One region of the Bacillus arachidis genome, then DNA from elsewhere that is predicted to be linked to it. Evidence: predicted binding sites of a transcription regulator. Region 1 holds the regulator's gene; each other region holds the start of a gene.

Evidence for each region. The regulator Rex, encoded in region 1, represses fermentation and respiration genes when NADH is low (regulators of the CRP and FNR family bind a similar motif). The targets are predictions, from matches to a motif close to TTGTGAAATATTTCACAA.
Region 2: a site for Rex is predicted at 2,548-2,565, ahead of QRY57_RS08315 (formate/nitrite transporter family protein). Genes of this name have one in related genera too.
Region 3: a site for Rex is predicted at 2,805-2,822, ahead of QRY57_RS09615 (cytochrome c oxidase subunit 2A). Genes of this name have one in related genera too.
Region 4: a site for Rex is predicted at 2,568-2,585, ahead of QRY57_RS04880 (lactate permease LctP family transporter). Genes of this name have one in related genera too.

The regions. Positions count from the first base shown of each region.
Region 1 covers NZ_CP127376.1:255,839-260,219, reverse strand. The annotation lists gene QRY57_RS03145 (CPBP family intramembrane glutamic endopeptidase) at 334-1,077, shown strand; gene QRY57_RS03140 (YdiK family protein) at 1,080-1,274, shown strand; gene QRY57_RS03135 (redox-sensing transcriptional repressor Rex) at 1,300-1,929, opposite strand; gene QRY57_RS03130 (ABC-F family ATP-binding cassette domain-containing protein) at 2,114-4,039, shown strand; gene tsaD (tRNA (adenosine(37)-N6)-threonylcarbamoyltransferase complex transferase subunit TsaD) at 4,319-4,381, opposite strand, start outside.
Region 2 covers NZ_CP127376.1:1,345,635-1,350,015, forward strand. The annotation lists gene QRY57_RS08300 (LutC/YkgG family protein) at 1-377, shown strand, start outside; gene QRY57_RS08305 (prepilin peptidase) at 492-1,214, shown strand; gene QRY57_RS08310 (cyclic-phosphate processing receiver domain-containing protein) at 1,268-1,579, shown strand; gene QRY57_RS08315 (formate/nitrite transporter family protein) at 1,612-2,463, opposite strand; gene QRY57_RS08320 (TerC family protein) at 2,756-3,553, opposite strand; yybP-ykoY riboswitch at 3,636-3,809, opposite strand; gene QRY57_RS08325 (TrkH family potassium uptake protein) at 3,848-4,381, opposite strand, start outside.
Region 3 covers NZ_CP127376.1:1,583,704-1,588,084, forward strand. The annotation lists gene QRY57_RS09600 (hypothetical protein) at 1-261, shown strand, start outside; gene QRY57_RS09605 (b(o/a)3-type cytochrome-c oxidase subunit 1) at 310-1,959, opposite strand; gene QRY57_RS09610 (cytochrome c oxidase subunit II) at 1,956-2,429, opposite strand; gene QRY57_RS09615 (cytochrome c oxidase subunit 2A) at 2,460-2,606, opposite strand; purine riboswitch at 3,063-3,164, shown strand; gene QRY57_RS09620 (xanthine phosphoribosyltransferase) at 3,271-3,864, shown strand; gene pbuX (xanthine permease PbuX) at 3,867-4,381, shown strand, end outside.
Region 4 covers NZ_CP127376.1:632,330-636,710, forward strand. The annotation lists gene aspA (aspartate ammonia-lyase) at 1-778, shown strand, start outside; gene QRY57_RS04880 (lactate permease LctP family transporter) at 892-2,520, opposite strand; gene QRY57_RS04885 (hypothetical protein) at 2,927-3,094, shown strand; gene QRY57_RS04890 (ArsR/SmtB family transcription factor) at 3,260-3,547, shown strand; gene QRY57_RS04895 (acid-soluble spore protein H) at 3,664-3,843, shown strand; gene QRY57_RS04900 (peptide MFS transporter) at 3,873-4,381, opposite strand, start outside.

The sequences.
Region 1 (4,381 bases):
ATAAATAATCTAATTTTCTTTTGCAAGTAAAAAAATCATAATTTTTTCGCAAATTGTGATATAAACTTTTTCTATGCAACAATAACAGAAATAATTCTAAAAAAGCCTTTTGTATATGAATCAGCTTTTCCACTTACCGTATGTTACAATATGAAAGATGCCATAAGTTATTTTCTCTATAGGTACAGCTTTTTCCTGTCTCCTATTTCACTTTCGATGAAAGATTTACAAAAAAATAATAATAGAGACCGTTATTATGTATCCATGGCTGGATACTTACATGTTATCCTGCCTTATCTCATAAACTAGAGTTAGAAAGGATGGTTAACCAATTTGAAAAAACAATATTGGTGGATTATAGTTACATATATTCTGATGCAATTATCAGGTATCATCGGATTACCGCTTCTTGCAAAAACCGGATTTTATAATAATAGCGGTTTAACACGAGATGAAAAAATACAAATCATGACTGGTCATTGGGCAATTATTAGCTTTTTCATTGCGCTATGTGTTGTCCTTTGGCTATTACGAACAGATATTCGCGAAAGCCGTTTCGACACAACACGTTCCAGTGTTCCTGCCACAATTGGTTGGATTTTTATTGGTTTCTTTTTAGCTTTCTTTTCTCAAACAATTGCAGGCACAATCGAAATGCGTTTATTAGGCATTAAACCTGGTTCTGAAAACACAGCTCGCTTAATGGAAATTGCAAGAACTACTCCTTGGTTCCTTATTGTTATATCGATAATGGGGCCCATTTTAGAGGAAATTGTCTTTAGAAAAATTTTATTTGGTACATTGTATAAGAGATTCAACTTCTTTATCGCTGCTATTATTAGCTCACTTGTATTCGCAGCAATTCACTTTGATTTTACACATCTATTGGTATACACTGCTATGGGGCTTGTATTCGCCTTTTTATATGTAAAAACAAAACGCATTATCGTTCCTATTATGGCACATGTTGCAATGAATACGATGGTTGCATTAGCTCAAGTTATGATAAGTAACGAACAAATACAGGAAATGATTAAAGAAGCAGAAAAAATGCAAGGATTTATCGGAGGATTTTAAATATGAGAAATTCACCATTGTTCATGGCAGCACTGTATTTCCTTCTTGGGTGCGTCTTTACACGTTTCGCAATTACGAACGTTACAGATACAATCTGGAACTTTGGGACACTGCTGTTTGCTGCTATGGCAACAATTGACTTTAATTTGGCGCTTCGACTTATCTTAGTCAAATTTACAAAGAAAAAGCCACAATAAAACGCAGAGGGAATCCCTCTGCGTTTTATTGTGGATAATTTTTCAAAAAATAAACTAGTGTTTGTAATTCTACAGCTAAATCAATATGATGAATTCTTATATTTTCTGAAACATTTAATCGTGCTGGTGTAAAATTTAAAATTCCGTGTATATTTGTTTCGGCCAATCGATCTGCTACAGCTTGTGCAACGGTAGCGGGTACTGTTAATATTGCCACTTGTATATCACTTGTTAGATGCTCTTCTAATTCATCTAAATGATATACAGGAATTCCTCCGATTTCTTTTCCAACTTTCTCTTCATTGACATCAAAAGCCATTTCAATCTTTGTATTATTATTTTTCGTGAAATTGTAATGTAAGAAAGCGGTCCCTAAATTACCTACTCCAATAAGTGCTACACGTGTTATATCATCTTGATCGAGCGTTTCACGGAAAAATGATAGTAAATAATTCACATTATATCCGTATCCCTTTTTTCCTAACGCTCCAAAATATGAAAAGTCTCTTCGAATCGTTGCTGAGTCTACTTTGACAGCTTCACTCAATTCCGCTGATGAAACACGTTGCTTACCAGAAAGAGATAAGTTTTGGATAAATCGATAGTATAGAGGCAATCGTTTGGCAGTGGCCTGTGGAATCTTTTGCTGATCCATGTAACCTCTCCTCTCTTCCTATCTTTGTTCATATGATTGAAACAAATACAGAAGTTTAGCACTTATGACTTTCCTTGTATAATAGAGAGAAGACTTCTCTCTTTATTTTAAACTATACACTATTTTTAGTATGATTGAGAAATATAAACATGGCAAAGTTAAGAAATTATTTGAGGTGAAAACATTGATTTTATTACAAGTGAATGGGCTTTCAAAATTATACGGTGCTGAAACAATTCTTGCAAACATTAAATTGGAGGTTCAAACAAGAGATCGTATTGCACTCGTTGGTCGAAATGGTGCTGGAAAATCTACATTGTTAAAAATAATCGCTGGAGAGTTATCTCATGATGGCGGTGAAATGATAAAACCAAAAGATGTTTCAATTGGTTATTTGGCTCAAAATACCGGTCTTGAAACTTCCTTAACAATTTGGGATGAAATGCTCACTGTCTTTACACATCTACAGCAAATGGAGACAAAACTTCGAAGGTTAGAACAGGAAATGGGTAAAGAAGAGAACTTTTCAAATGCTACTTCGTACGAAAGATTACTCGCTGATTATGATCAATTGCAGTTAGACTACAAAGATCAGGGCGGTTATCAATATGAAGCTGATATTCGCTCCATTTTGAGTGGACTCGGTTTTCCAGTTGAAACACATCAAACAACGATTTCTACGTTAAGTGGTGGCCAAAAAACAAGACTTGCTCTTGGGAAACTACTATTAACCAAACCAGATTTACTCATCTTGGACGAACCGACAAACCATTTAGATATCGATACATTAACATGGCTTGAACAATATTTACAAGGCTACCCTGGAGCTATTTTAATCGTTTCTCATGATCGCTACTTTTTAGACAAGCTTGTCACACAAGTATATGAAATTTCTAATAAGGAAAGCAGACGATATGTTGGTAACTACAGTAAATATTTAGACTTAAAAGCCGCACTATATGAACAGGAAATGAAGCGTTACGAAAAACAACAAGAGGAAATTGCTAAGCTAGAAGACTTTGTCCAAAAAAACATTGCTCGTGCATCTACAACAAAACGTGCACAAAGTCGTCAGAAACAATTAGATCGAATGGAATTACTAACCAGGCCATTAAGTGACTCTAAGTCTGCATCCTTCCACTTTGATATCGAAAAGCAAAGCGGAAACGACGTATTACAAGTAAAAGATGTTTCAATTGGATATGACGAAGAACCGATTATTGGGCATGTAAATATGCGTTTGACCCGAGGGGATAGTGTCGCACTAGTCGGTCCAAACGGTATCGGAAAATCTACATTATTAAAATCGATTGTGAATAAATTGAAGGCGTTAAGCGGTGAAATTTCTTTCGGTTCAAATGTATCTATTGGATATTATGATCAAGAACAGGCAAACTTAACATCATCTAAGCGTGTTTTAAACGAACTATGGGACGATTATCCGTTAGAACCAGAAAAAGAAATTCGCACTATACTCGGTAACTTTTTATTCACAGGGGACGATGTATTAAAACCTGTATCTTCCTTAAGTGGTGGCCAAAAAGCTCGATTAGCTCTAGCAAAATTGATGATGCAAAAATCTAATTTACTGATTCTCGATGAGCCAACAAATCATCTTGATTTAAATAGTAAAGAGATTTTAGAAAATGCCTTGATTGATTATCCAGGAACTCTTTTATTCGTTTCTCATGATCGTTATTTTATTAACCGTGTCACAACTACAGTTGTTGAGTTATCAACAGATGGTGCACAAGAATATTTAGGTGACTATGACTACTATATTGAAAAGAAAAATGAAATGATTGAGCGTGCGGAATTCGAACAACAAGAAGAGGATACACCAATCCAAAAGAATATTGCTCAAGAAAAATTAAATTATCTTGAAGAAAAAGAACGTAAGAAGTTGGAGCGCCAACGTATACGGAAAATTGAAGACATTGAACAAAACATCGCAAAGTTAGAAGAGGAAATTGCAACATTAGAAGAAGAACTTTGTCTACCCGAAGTATATGCTGACTACGAACGAGCTAGTGAAATTACAACAACAAAGCAGACAAAACAAGAACAATTAGAAAAATTTATGGCGGAATGGGAAGAATTACACGTATAAGCCCTATATATTCATATGATGAAAACAAGGTAGTTGAAAATTATTCAACTACCTTGTTTATTTTCAATACAAAGAGTTATCGTCGAAGGTCTGACCTTAATAATATTATCCACAACTTTATACACATATCCACCATTATTATATAAATATAAAAATAACTTTTCCACATTATACACAGACCACAAAAAAGTTATGCACATTTTATACTCACAACAAAGCCCACATTATCAACAGATAATATGGGCTTTATCCACAATTTGTGGTTAATTATGTGTATAACTATGCTTCAATATCTAATCCTGGATTTGCATTTAAAGCCAATGATGTACGTTTTCCTTGCTT
Region 2 (4,381 bases), 1.1 Mb from region 1:
ATCAACATATGGAAGTAAACATTTGGGATCCGGAGAAAAAAGAGGAAAATATTCGTTTGGCTGAAAAAGCAAATATCGGTATTGCCTTTAGTGATTACACATTGGCGGAATCTGGTACAATTGTTGTGCAAAGTCATAAAGGTCAAGGTCGTTCTTTACATTTCTTACCTACGGTTTATTTTGCGATTATCCCACGTGAAACAATCGTACCACGTATTACACAAGTAGTTCAGGATATGAACACGCGTGTAGAGAATGGGGAAGCAGTAGCTTCTTGTATCAACTTCATTACAGGTCCAAGTAACTCAGCTGATATTGAAATGAATCTTGTTGTAGGTGTACACGGACCATTAAAAGCATATTATTTTGTAGTGTAAAATGGAGGAAAGCAGGCTAAGAAATGGCCTGCTTTTTTATTGGAACAAAGATAATGTGAAATGGAAGTATCGTACTCTTTCTGTTATATTTTTTGGGGGAAAGGGGAGGCTGATATGACATTTTATTTATATGCTTTTTTAATTGGAACGGTGCTCGGTTCTTTTTATACGGTTGTAGCAGTGCGTATTCCTATTGGACAATCGATTATTGCTCCTCGTTCTTATTGTCACTATTGTCACCATACGCTAGGGGCGAAAGAACTTATTCCAATTATTTCATTTTGTTTGCAAAGAGGTTGCTGCTTTCATTGTAAAATGAAAATACCCTTTACGTATACATTGTTTGAGGGGATAACAGGGGTAGCATTTCTTTTTTCTGCGTGCGTAATTGGAATGGATGAAGAACTAATTCTTATATGGACGTTACTTTCTTTACTTATTATTATTACGATGACAGATTTATTCTATATGTTGATTCCAGATGTGGTTTTAGTCTGTTTTACGTGTTTATTTTTAATAGAGCATATTTTTATTTCGCTCGTTCCTTGGTGGGATAGCTTAATAGGCGGAGGAACGATATTTATTGTATTATATTTCGTTCAAATCATATTTCCGAATGGACTTGGAGGAGGCGATGTGAAATTACTTTCGCTACTTGGATTTATAATAGGGGCGAAGGCAATTTGTATTACGCTTTGTTTTGCTTCTATTTTAAGCCTTTGCTTTTTTGGAATGGGTATCTTGCTAAAGCGTATAACACCAAGACAGCCATTGCCATTTGGACCGTTTATTGCACTTGGAACAGTATGTTATTTGGCTATGATATATTGGAGATAAAGTGAAAACGTAATCAGCGGGGTATAAATAGCGGGTGAAAGGAGAAGGAGAAAATGAACGTGTATATGGATGATCAAAGACCTAGTCCTTTCGGGTATGTTTTAGTAACAACGGTAGAAGCTGCTTTGAAAATTGTTAGAGAATATGATGTGAGCCTTTTATCTCTCGACTACAATATGGGATGGCGTCAGAAAAATGGTTTGGATTTTTTAGAAGTTTTTTGCATGGAAGGTCTTCATGTAAAGGAAATTCATTTACATACAAATGATTCAATTGGTATGCAGTACATGTTAGAGCGGATAAATAAAGGAAAAGAAGCGGGAGATATTTCTTCAAGTATACAAGTGAAATGTACTGGAAGTTAAAAAGTTCCAAGGAAACCCGAGGAACTTTTTTCTTAATGTTTCATATGTGCTTGTAAAGGAAGGATCTCTTCTTGTTGAACTGTTTCTAGGTTGTCTTCTACTATGTTAGGTTCTGGATTTTTTTGAGTTAAATAATGATATACCATACCAACGAATACAGATCCACCAACAATGTTACCGATTGTAACTGGAATTAAGTTATGGATAGCACCAGCGAAAGAAATTGTATCTGGATGTGGTGATACTAAAGATAATGCGAATAATGATAAGTTTGCGATGCTATGTTCATAACCAGATAAGAAGAAAGTAAAGACAAGAAACATTATCATAAGTATTTTTGCTGTATCCCCTTTTACTTGAGAAGGAAGAAAACATGCAAGGCACACAAGCCAGTTACATAAAATCGCTTTGAAAAATAATTGCATTGTAGGTGTTCCCATTTTTCCTGCAACGACTGTACTCATCAAATGTCCATGATCGATTGATTGGAAAATACCAGTTGCATAAAATAACAATGCAAAAAATACTGCACCTACTAAGTTACCTGCATAACAAGCAACCCAATTACGAAGTGTATCGCGAATTGTTGTTTTTTTTCGTAGAGTTGAGACTGTAAAATACATTGTATTTCCTGTGAATAATTCAGCTCCACCATATATAATTAATATAAGTGCAATTCCAAAAAACATAGAAGATGTTAAATATGTTGCGGGTGAATGTACAACATTGAAGAAATTTCCTAATTTAAAACATAGTACAATAATAAAACCAATATAGACGCCAGCTAGTGCAGCACGAATGAAATATTGCATAGGATTTACATCCAACATTTGTTTCTTTTTCTGCGCAAGTTGTACAACGTAAGCTAATCCTTGTTCTAGCATAAGTAATACGCTCCTTTAGTGCATTGTCTGTAAGTACTCTTCATATGAATAAGGTACACGTATTTACGCTTAGTTTCAATAAGTTTGTTCAATGTTTCACAAAAAGGACATACCTTCCAAATGAAAGCGCTAACAAATTATAGTATAATATCATATGTTTGTAAAAATAGAGGGGGAATGGAAAATTTTTATCATTGGAGTTTTACTTTTCAAAGATGGCCGATGGATTAGTTGTCCTCCATCTATTTTTTGGGAGTCTATTTCGTGTGAGATAAATGAAAAAGCGCTGTTGTTACAGCGCTTTTTCATCCAAATTCTTTTGTGTAGTTTGGACACTCGTATCTTTTGAGAAAAACCAACCGCCAGCTGCGATTCCGATTAATACAACCCAGAAACCTAATTTCCATGGGGTAGACTCTGGAAAACTATGTGGAATAACACCTAAAGCAGGGTGAGCTAATGTATAAACAGCTAATTTAACACCAACCCAACCAACGATTAAGAAAGCTGCAGTTTCTAAGCCAGGTTTGCGTTTTAATAATTGTACGAAAGCTGATGCTGCAAATCGCATAATGATTAAACCAATGAGCCCACCTGTAAAAATAACAAGGAATTGTCCTGTATCAAGGCTACCAATTGTACCAAGACCTGTTTTTGGTAAAGTCACCGCTAACGCAACAGCGGCTAAAATAGAGTCAACTGCAAATGCAATGTCAGCCACTTCAACTTTAAATACCGTCCACCAAAAGTTTTCTTGTTTTTTCTTTGTTTCTTTTTCTTGTGTTTCTTCATGTGTATTCTTTTTGACATACGTTTTAAATAAATGGTTACCAGCGATAAACATTAAGTAAATCGCACCGATTGCTTGTACTTGCCATACGTCGACTAAGAAAGAAATCATAAACAATGATCCAAAACGGAACACGAAAGCTCCTGCTAATCCGTAAAATAATGCTTTTTTTCGTTTTTCTTCTGGTAAATGTTTTACCATGATGGCAAGAACTAGTGCATTATCAGCAGCTAAAATTCCTTCTAGTACAATTAAAATAAGCAATACCCAACCATACTCCAATAATAATGATACATCCATGTACATTCTCCTCTCATTTGTATAAATCCTAAACAAGTGAAGAAATTCCCCATTGTTTAGTTTCCCCATACTCCCACCTATCAACGGTAGAAGAATCTGGAAAAAATGCAAAAAAGACCTCTGCCGCTAATAGGCAAAGGTCTTGCTAGACATATGTAATGAAAATGCCAACAAAGCCGGAAGAACTAAGTTCTACGTAATGACGACTTTGTTTCCAAGAATAAGTTCTTGGACGCTACTCCCCTTTGGAGATATGCTATTATATTTTTATTATATGGATGATGTAAATGTTTGTCAACCTGTTAAAATGTCTTCGTTTGGATATTTTATCTTTTTTTGGTTTTTACGTGCAAAAGAAAATGCTAATGTTAAAGGGCCCATTTTCCCAAAAAACATCATAAAAATTATAGTTAGTTTCCCTATTATTGTAAGTTTTGAGGTGAGCCCCATACTCAGACCAACAGTCCCAAATGCTGAAAATACTTCAAAGGCACTCATTAAGAGAGGAACTTGTTCGGTGATACTTAAAATTAATATGGCAAAGAAAATACATGAGATTGAAATGACTACAATGGCGAGTGATTTTACAATCAAAGCATCTTTGATTGATTTTTTAAAGATGACAATGTCATCTTGCTCTTGTAAAAATTTAAGAACTCCTAATAACATAATTAAAAAGGTTGTTAATTTAATTCCTCCGCCTGTTGAAGCACTGCCAGCTCCAATGAACATGAGTAACATCATCAATAAAAGAGATGGTTTTGTTAATTGCGCTATGTCTACAGTATTAAATCCAGCTGTGCGCGTGGAAACAGCTTGGAAATAGGC
Region 3 (4,381 bases), 1.3 Mb from region 1:
AAATGGAAGGAAGCATTTTTGAGGGAATACCCTAGTAGTGAAATATATTGGTTTGGGAAGTTTCCAGAAGGATATGAATTAAATGGCCTTACACCAAAACAATATTTAATAGAACTTTTATTAGAGGAATTTAAACAAGAACCAGATGAGGTTTATTTAGTTCAAGTAGAACCAAATGGTTATTATGCTTGTAGCTCAGAAGAATACATTTTTAAAACAGAGAAAGGAATATATTTATTAAGCCTGCAGGTGCATGATTAAATAGCTATTCTCGAAATAAAGCAGAGGGTATTTCCCTCTGCTTTTCACTTACCATAATTTAAAGCCTTTCGAACCAGGCGGAGCATTTTGAATCATATCGATAAAAGGAATCGTATAGGCAAATAAGATTAACAAAGCTGTAATACCAATCCATAGTTTCCAGTTGTCAAAAACCATCGGTGTCCGTTCAGAGGCATCCGCTACTTCACCGATTGGGAACTCTGTTCGACCTTTTGGTGCAAAGAAGACAAGATCTAAATAAATAATAATCGCTATTACAATTCCAACAAATAAAATCGCTCCTCCGACTGCTTGCGCAATTTGATAGGGAATCCATTCAAGTGCTTGTTGTGAATTTCCATATGTAGAAAATGCAGAGCGACGAGGTGCTCCGAGTAGTCCAGCAAAGTGCATACCAGCAGACATAAAGAACATACCGATAGCCCACACGCAAGTTTGGATGATAGCAAGGCGGTTCATTTCTTTTGTCATGACGCGTCCTGTTAAATGTGGAACGAGCCAATAACCAATTCCAAAGAACGTTAATACAACGGAAGTTGCTAGTGTTAAATGGAAATGTCCAGTTACCCATACAGTGTTATGAACAACTTGATTGAGTTGGTTACTTGCATTAACAAGACCGCCGGCACCAGCTGGTATGAACATAAGCATACCGACGAATGGGGCGAAAAATCTAGCATCTCCCCATGGAAGCATACGAAGCCATCCAAATAGTCCAGTAGCCCCTTTAGAACGGCCGAACTGTTCAAAGGTTGCAAATAAAGAGAAGGCCGTCATTAAAGATGGAATAACAACCATAAATGTTAAGACAACTTGTAAGTATTTCCACTCTGGGTCAATACCTGGTTCAGTTAATTGATGGTGGAATCCTACAGGCATAGAAAATAGTAAAAATAGAATAAATGACAACCGAGCTAGTGAATCACTGAAAATTTTACCACCAATAATTTTCGGTATAATGACATACCAAGCCATATAAGCGGGAAGAAGCCAAAAATAAACGAGTGGATGACCGAAGTACCAAAATAGTGTTCGGCTGACCAAAACATCGATTTTATCAACCAAACCTAAGCTCCATGGAATAAATTGAATAAGTGCTGCAGCTGCAACGCCAAGAGTTGCAACAAGCCATAGCGCCATTGTCACAACAGCCATAAAGCTTAACAGAGGACCTATCTTTCCTTTGTTGTGTTTTTTCCATGTACGATACTGAGCAAACATTGCAAAGCCGCTGAACCAACTTCCAACAATAACTAGGGTAAGTCCGATATAAAATCCAGGGTGTGCTTTTAATGGAGCATAAAATGTATAGAGTACAGTAGCTTTATTGAGTAGAATAAAAATAGCGGTGATTGTTGTCCCTATTGTCATAAGCCAAAAACCAATCCAGCCTGTTTTTCGAACACCTTTTGATAGGACACCCGTTGTTTTACTCATACAAGCAAATAAGAAGCCAATAATGAAGAACGTTGTTAATACAAGTCCGAGTAAAACGCCATGTGTTGTTAATATTTGATAGTAGCCAATCCCAGCAGGTAAATTGAATTTACCTGAACGAACGAGAACTTGCAGTAAGCCACATAATCCACCTAGAAAAAGAGCAATAAATGCTACATGTATATGAGCCATAGCTAATTTTGCATCTCGTTTACTTATTTTATCTTGCAGTGCAATCATTTTTCTGTCACCTCCACTTTTGCGCTCATCATATGATGGCCAGTACCACAATACTCATTACAAACAATTAAATACTCTCCAGCTTTTTGAAATACTTGTGAAGCTGTGCTTACATAACCAGGCTCAATCATCATATTGACGTTTGTACCTGCGATTTCAAACCCATGTACAACATCTTTTGTCGCAACAACAAAATCTACTTTTGCACCTTTTGGTACTTTAATTGTATTAGGTGTAAAAGAAAAAGCTTGTGAGACAATCGTAACTTGATAATGATTTTTTCCAACTTGTTTCACACCGGGTTGATCAAATGGTGCGGTTGCATGAACTTTTTCTGGGTCAATTGTAGTTAAACAACTCGGTGGTTTGTTTCCCATATAAAAAGCACTAATTCCTAAAATAGCCAAAAATACGAACAGTGAGCCGACACCGAAAATGAGCCAAATTTTTTCGTATTTATGTAAGTGCATATCCCCATCTCTCCTTTAAAAAACAATGTGTTATAAACGATTGACAAAAATTTGATAGACGCTAAACCAAGTGAAAATAATGAAAAATCCAACAAAAAAAACAGAGATTAATGTACCTTTTAATGAATTTTTTTCATTACTTTCGGATTGTTGCTGATGCAGTTTATGCTCACCCATGATACCCCTCCTTGGATAAATGAAATCTTACAATTTCATAATACAAAAAATTTAGACAATTTCATCACGTCCGAATATGCTTTCAAAAAGTGTTCATTAATACAATAAAAACTATGTCTATGATGAGAACTTATAAAGCCGCGAATTCTTATATATTTTGGGATATTAATTTGTGAAAAAAATGTGAAATGAAGGCTCTTTTGAAATGGTTGAGAAGGGGGTGTAGGATTGAACTTGGAAAATTTATATCAAGGGGAGTATAAAGTGTATGGATAGAGGGGGAATAATAGCAATTACATAAGATGGGCTAGTTATTTTATGAGCCCATAGTAGAAAAATACAAGATGTAAGAGGTTTCAAAACTCGAACGAAAAAGATATTTCTATCAAATTTGTACGTGTTTTTTCCTGGAAATGCTTTTCAAAATAAAAAAAGTGCGTTATAATCCTTCTATAAAATAAATAGGTTAGCTACACTCATATAATCGCGGGGATATGGCCTGCAAGTTTCTACCGAAGTACCGTAAATACTTCGACTATGAGTGAGGACGAATATATTGCTGGTATAGCATTCTTTTTTGCGAAGCTCTAAAAGCGCGTCTCTCACTTGTAACGGGTGGTAGCGGCTTTTAGAGTTTTTTTATTGCATAAGAGGGGGAACAAACATGAAAGTATTACAAGAAAAGATTTTAAATGAAGGAACGGTTTTATCTGGTGATGTATTAAAAGTAGATGCATTTTTAAATCATCAAATTGATCCAGTACTTATGCAAGAAATTGGAAAAGAGTTTGCGCAGCGTTTTAAAGAAGAGAACATTACAAAAATCGTGACGATTGAATCTTCAGGAATTGCGCCGGCAGTTATGGCAGCTTTAGAGCTTGGTGTAAAATTAATCTTTGCAAGAAAGCGTAAATCGTTAACGTTACAAGATAATATGTATGTTGCGAAAGTATACTCATTTACAAAACAAGAAACGAATGAGATTTCATTATCTAGAAATCATATCAATGAAAGTGATCGTGTATTAATCATTGATGACTTTTTAGCAAACGGTCAGGCAGCCTTAGGCTTAATGAGTTTAATTGAACAGGCTGGTGCAAGTATTGCTGGAATTGGAATTGTAATTGAAAAAGCATTTCAAGATGGAGGAAAGAAACTACGTGAGAGCGGTGTTCGTGTAGAATCACTTGCAGAAATTGCATCACTTGATAACGGTACTGTTACATTTGTTCAGCATGAGACTGCGGAGGTGAAATAGTCATGAAGCAACACCCATTTAAAATCGCATCCCTTGGCATTCAGCATATGCTTGCGATGTATGCAGGAGCAATAATTGTTCCGCTTATTGTCGGCGGGGGACTTGGCTTAAATCAACAAGAATTAACATACTTAGTATCCATCGATTTATTAATGTGTGGTGTCGCAACGATTTTACAAGCTTTATCGAATCGTTTTTTTGGAATTGGCCTTCCTGTTGTACTCGGTTGTACATTTACAGCGGTGGGACCGATGATCGCTATCGGTAAACAATACGGAGTTTCTTCTATATATGGAGCAATTATTGCAGCGGGATTATTTGTTGTTGTTTTTGCAAAGCTATTTGGAAAGCTTGTGAAACTGTTCCCGCCTGTTGTAACGGGTTCTGTCGTTACAGTGATTGGAGTTACATTAGTTCCAGCAGCTATTAATGACATGGCCGGGGGAGTTGGAAGTAAAGATTTTGGTAGTCTTGAAAATTTAGCATTAGCATTTGGTGTATTACTATTTATTATACT
Region 4 (4,381 bases), 380 kb from region 1:
GTCTCGTCAACATTTGTATGAAGTGAATATGGGCGCAACGGCTGTTGGAACAGGATTAAATGCAAATCCAATTTATATCGAACAAGTTGTAAAGCATTTACGCAATATTAGTGGATTTCCACTTATTGGTGCGGAGCATTTAGTGGATGCAACGCAAAATACAGATGCGTATACGGAAGTATCAGCCGCACTAAAAGTATGTATGATGAATATGTCTAAAATTGCTAATGACTTGCGTATTATGGCATCTGGTCCACGTGTCGGGTTAGCTGAAATTCAATTACCAGCTCGTCAACCAGGATCATCTATTATGCCAGGAAAAGTGAATCCAGTTATGGCAGAAGTGATTAATCAAGTAGCCTTCCAAGTTATTGGAAACGATCATACAATATGTTTAGCATCAGAGGCAGGACAATTAGAATTAAATGTAATGGAGCCGGTGTTAGTATTTAATTTAATTCAATCTATTAGTATTATGAATAATGCATTCCGCGTATTCCGTGAATATTGTATTAAAGGTATTACTGCAAATGAAAAATTGTTAAAACAATATGTTGAGAAAAGCGTTGGAATTATTACAGCGGTGAATCCTCATATTGGGTATGAGACGGCGTCTCGTATTGCTCGGGGGGCAATTGAAACAGGGAAATCTGTTCGTGAGCTTTGCTTAGAACATGGTGTGTTAACAGAAGAAGAGCTCGATATTATTTTGGATCCATATGAAATGACGCATCCAGAGATAGCTGGGGCATCGTTATTAAAAAATAAAAAATCCTGATACGTGTGTATCGGGATTTTTTATACAAAAGTATAAGGTATTCTCACCCGTGTTCGTGATGTGAAAAAGAAGGAAATAAAAAACGATCCCTATATAGGGATCGTTTTCATCTTTTAAAAGATATTAAATATAGAGTTAAGTTGAAGTAAGCTAATTACAAGTAAGAAAATTAAACTATATTTCATCGCTGTTTTAAATAGAGCAGATTCTTTACCAACTAGTCCAACTGCTGCACAAGCAACTGCTACAGATTGTGGTGAAACCATTTTTGCCATTGTACCGCCGACTACATTTAGTGCAACGAGTGTAGATGGTACGATATCTAATTGTGCTGCAGTTACTGCTTGAAGCGGTGCGAATAAAGAACCACTTGATACTACTGAACCAGTTAAGAATACGCCGATCCAACCTAAGATTGGAGATAAGATTGGGAAGGCATCGCCTGTAGATGATAAAGCTAGTCCAAGAGTAGAAGACATACCAGAATAGTTTGTTACATATGCTAATGCAATTACACTACAAATTGTATAAATCGGAGCCTTCAGTTCTTTTAATGTTTCAATAGTTAATTCTTTAACCAATTGCCCTTTTGCACGATATACAAGTAAAGATACGATGATTGCCAATACAATTGCAGTAGTTGTAGATGAAAATACATCTAGTTTGAAGATTGCTGCAAATGGTGTATCTGCACTTACAATTGGTGTTGTTTTAATAACGTGATTGTGTAAGCCAGGAATTTGGATGTTCCATACTAAGCTTCCTAATGCACCATCTGGAGCGAATAAACCTTTAATTGCTTTTAAATTGAAAATTGTTACGAATGCAGTTAAGAAAGCAAATGGTGACCAAGCATATAAAATTTGTTTCATTGTGTAACTATGTTTTTCCGCCTGCCCAGCTTCAGCTTGAGATTGAGCTGAAGATTTTGGCTGCCATACACGTAAGAATAAAGCTAATGAAACCATGCTGACAACAGCAGCAAAGATATCAGTTAGTTCTGCACCAAGGAAGTATGTTACAAGGAATTGTGTAATGGCAAAGGAACCACCACTTACAAGGATACCTTGCCAAGTTTCTTTAATTCCCTTAAAACCGTCTACCATTGCAACAAGTAAAAATGGTAGTACAAAGCTAATGAAAGGTAATAATGTTACAGTTTGACGCCCAACAATTAATGGGTCTATTTGAGTTAATTGAGCAGGGACTGTAACTGGAATACCCATTGCTCCCATTGCTCCACCAGCAATATTTGCAACTAAACAAATACCTGCTGCTTTTAATGGATTAAAGCCCATACCTACAAGTAATGCTGCTGTAATTGCAACCGGTACACCAAAGCCAGCTGCACCTTCTAAGAAGGCACCGAAAGAATAAGCAATTAATAACACTTGAAGACGACGATCGTTTGTAATACTGGAAATGCTGTCACGAATAACATTAAATTGCTCAGTTTTTACAGTTAATTTGTAAAGGAAGATTGCTGCAATAACAATTGTACAAATTGGATAAAATCCAGCTGCTACACCAAATGCAGCTGATGATACTGCCATAGTTGCTGGCATTTTGAAAACAAAAATAGAAAGAATAATTGCTAAAATCACACTATAAAGTCCTGATAAATATCCTTTGATCTTAAATACTGTTAAACAAAGGACGAAGAATAAGATTGGAAGAGCAGCAACGATTGCTGATAACCAAATGTTGTTTAACGGGTCATAAATTTGTGTCCAAGTACTCATAATAATGACAACTCCTATCTATAATATGTGAAGGTATTCACATTAATTTGTGAAATGATTCACAATCAACTTACATGCTAAGTATATTCTTGTTCAACACTATTGTCAACGTGAAAAAGTATATTTATTCCATAATAGTATTAACTGTAAAAATTCCGCTACATTTTGTTCATAAACTAGACAAAAAGAGAAATCGTGTGTACGAAAGTACACGATTTCCGGTTTATCAAGAATGAAGGAGGAATGCTTAGAATTTGATATGTCACATCTTTATATTTAATAGAACAGTCTGGGGTTGTATAACCTAAGTACAATACGAATTAAATTTATTATGAACCACTTTTTCATTTTGCATTCTTTTCCTTATCAAAACTTTACTTTTTTATGGTAGCAAAGGGAGAGATAAATGACTAAAAAGATTGCAAGGATGTATCATTTGAGAAAAGTATTTTACAATACCATTACAATGATTATTTTAAGGAAGGAATATAACAAAAAGGTTGATAAAACAGCTTTTAGAAGCAAAGTATTCCTATCTGTATTTTTTGCTTTTTCACTAAAGCGTGTAGTATAATATTCAAAATCAGCAGGGGTTATTGCTCTTAATGGTATGTTGATAAAAGGAGGAAATAATTTTTTTATTTTGGGTTGATAAAGTTGTGTCGTAACAGGAAATATAAAAACAAATATATAAAAATAAATAAAGAGAAAATAAAAATGAAAAAATGAGGGGAACTTTATGAATCAAAATCAATTTGATTGTCGTATTTCAGAAGAGGATGTACAAATGCTACGAGCGTTAGCTCACCCGCTTCGACTCCGCCTTGTAATGGAGCTTATGGAACGCGGTACTTGTAACGTAACACAATTGCAGGAAGTTTTAGAAATTCCGCAATCTACTGTTTCACAACATTTAACGAAATTAAAACAGAATAAAGTTGTTCGTTTTGAAAGACGTGGCTTAGAAGTATATTATCAAGTGCATAATGAGAAAGTAAGTGAAGTTGTAAAGACATTATTTTTGTAAAATTTTAATATTATGGAAAAAGGCGTATAGAAATATACGTCTTTTTCTTATGGAATATAGTTCAAAGAAATATGAAAAGATAAAAAGAGTGTTATAAATGGAAGGAGAGATACTGAATGGATGTAAAGCGTGTAAAACAAATTTTGTCATCTTCAAGTAGAATTGATGTAACTTACCATGGTGTACCGGTTTGGATTGAAAGTTGTGATGAGGGACGTGGAATCGCAAATGTACATGATGTGAAGACACCGCATGAGACGGTACAAGTAGATGTGACAGCATTAGAAGAGGAATAAAAAAAGGCGGAGAATTCTCTCCGCTTTTTTTATTCCATCATATGTGCAATTTTTTTAGAGAACATAAGAAGTACTAAGCCTAGTACGATTACGATAATACCGATACTTGCGAATACTTCTAAGTATCCTAAAGATTGTGTGAAGGAAGCTAATTTACCAGCTAGCCAGTTTGCGCATCCGGTACCAGCCATCCACACACCCATTAATAAAGAAGCTAACTTTATAGGTGCAATTGCACTTACCATTGATAGACCGATTGGTGATAAGAATAATTCACCAATTGTATGGAACAGGTATGTGAAAACGATGAATAATAAATTTGCTTTAGTAGCAATGTGTGCTTCGTCGCTACCAGTTTTCAGAACAGCTAATGTTAAAACAAGGTAACCGATACCTAATAAAATCATACCAAGTGCCATTTTTGTTGGAACTTTTAAGTCACCACGTTTTGTTTTAGAAAGCTTTATCCATAACATAGAAACAAATGGTGCTAATAAAACGATAAATGCTGGGTTAACAGATTGGAACCAAGATGTTG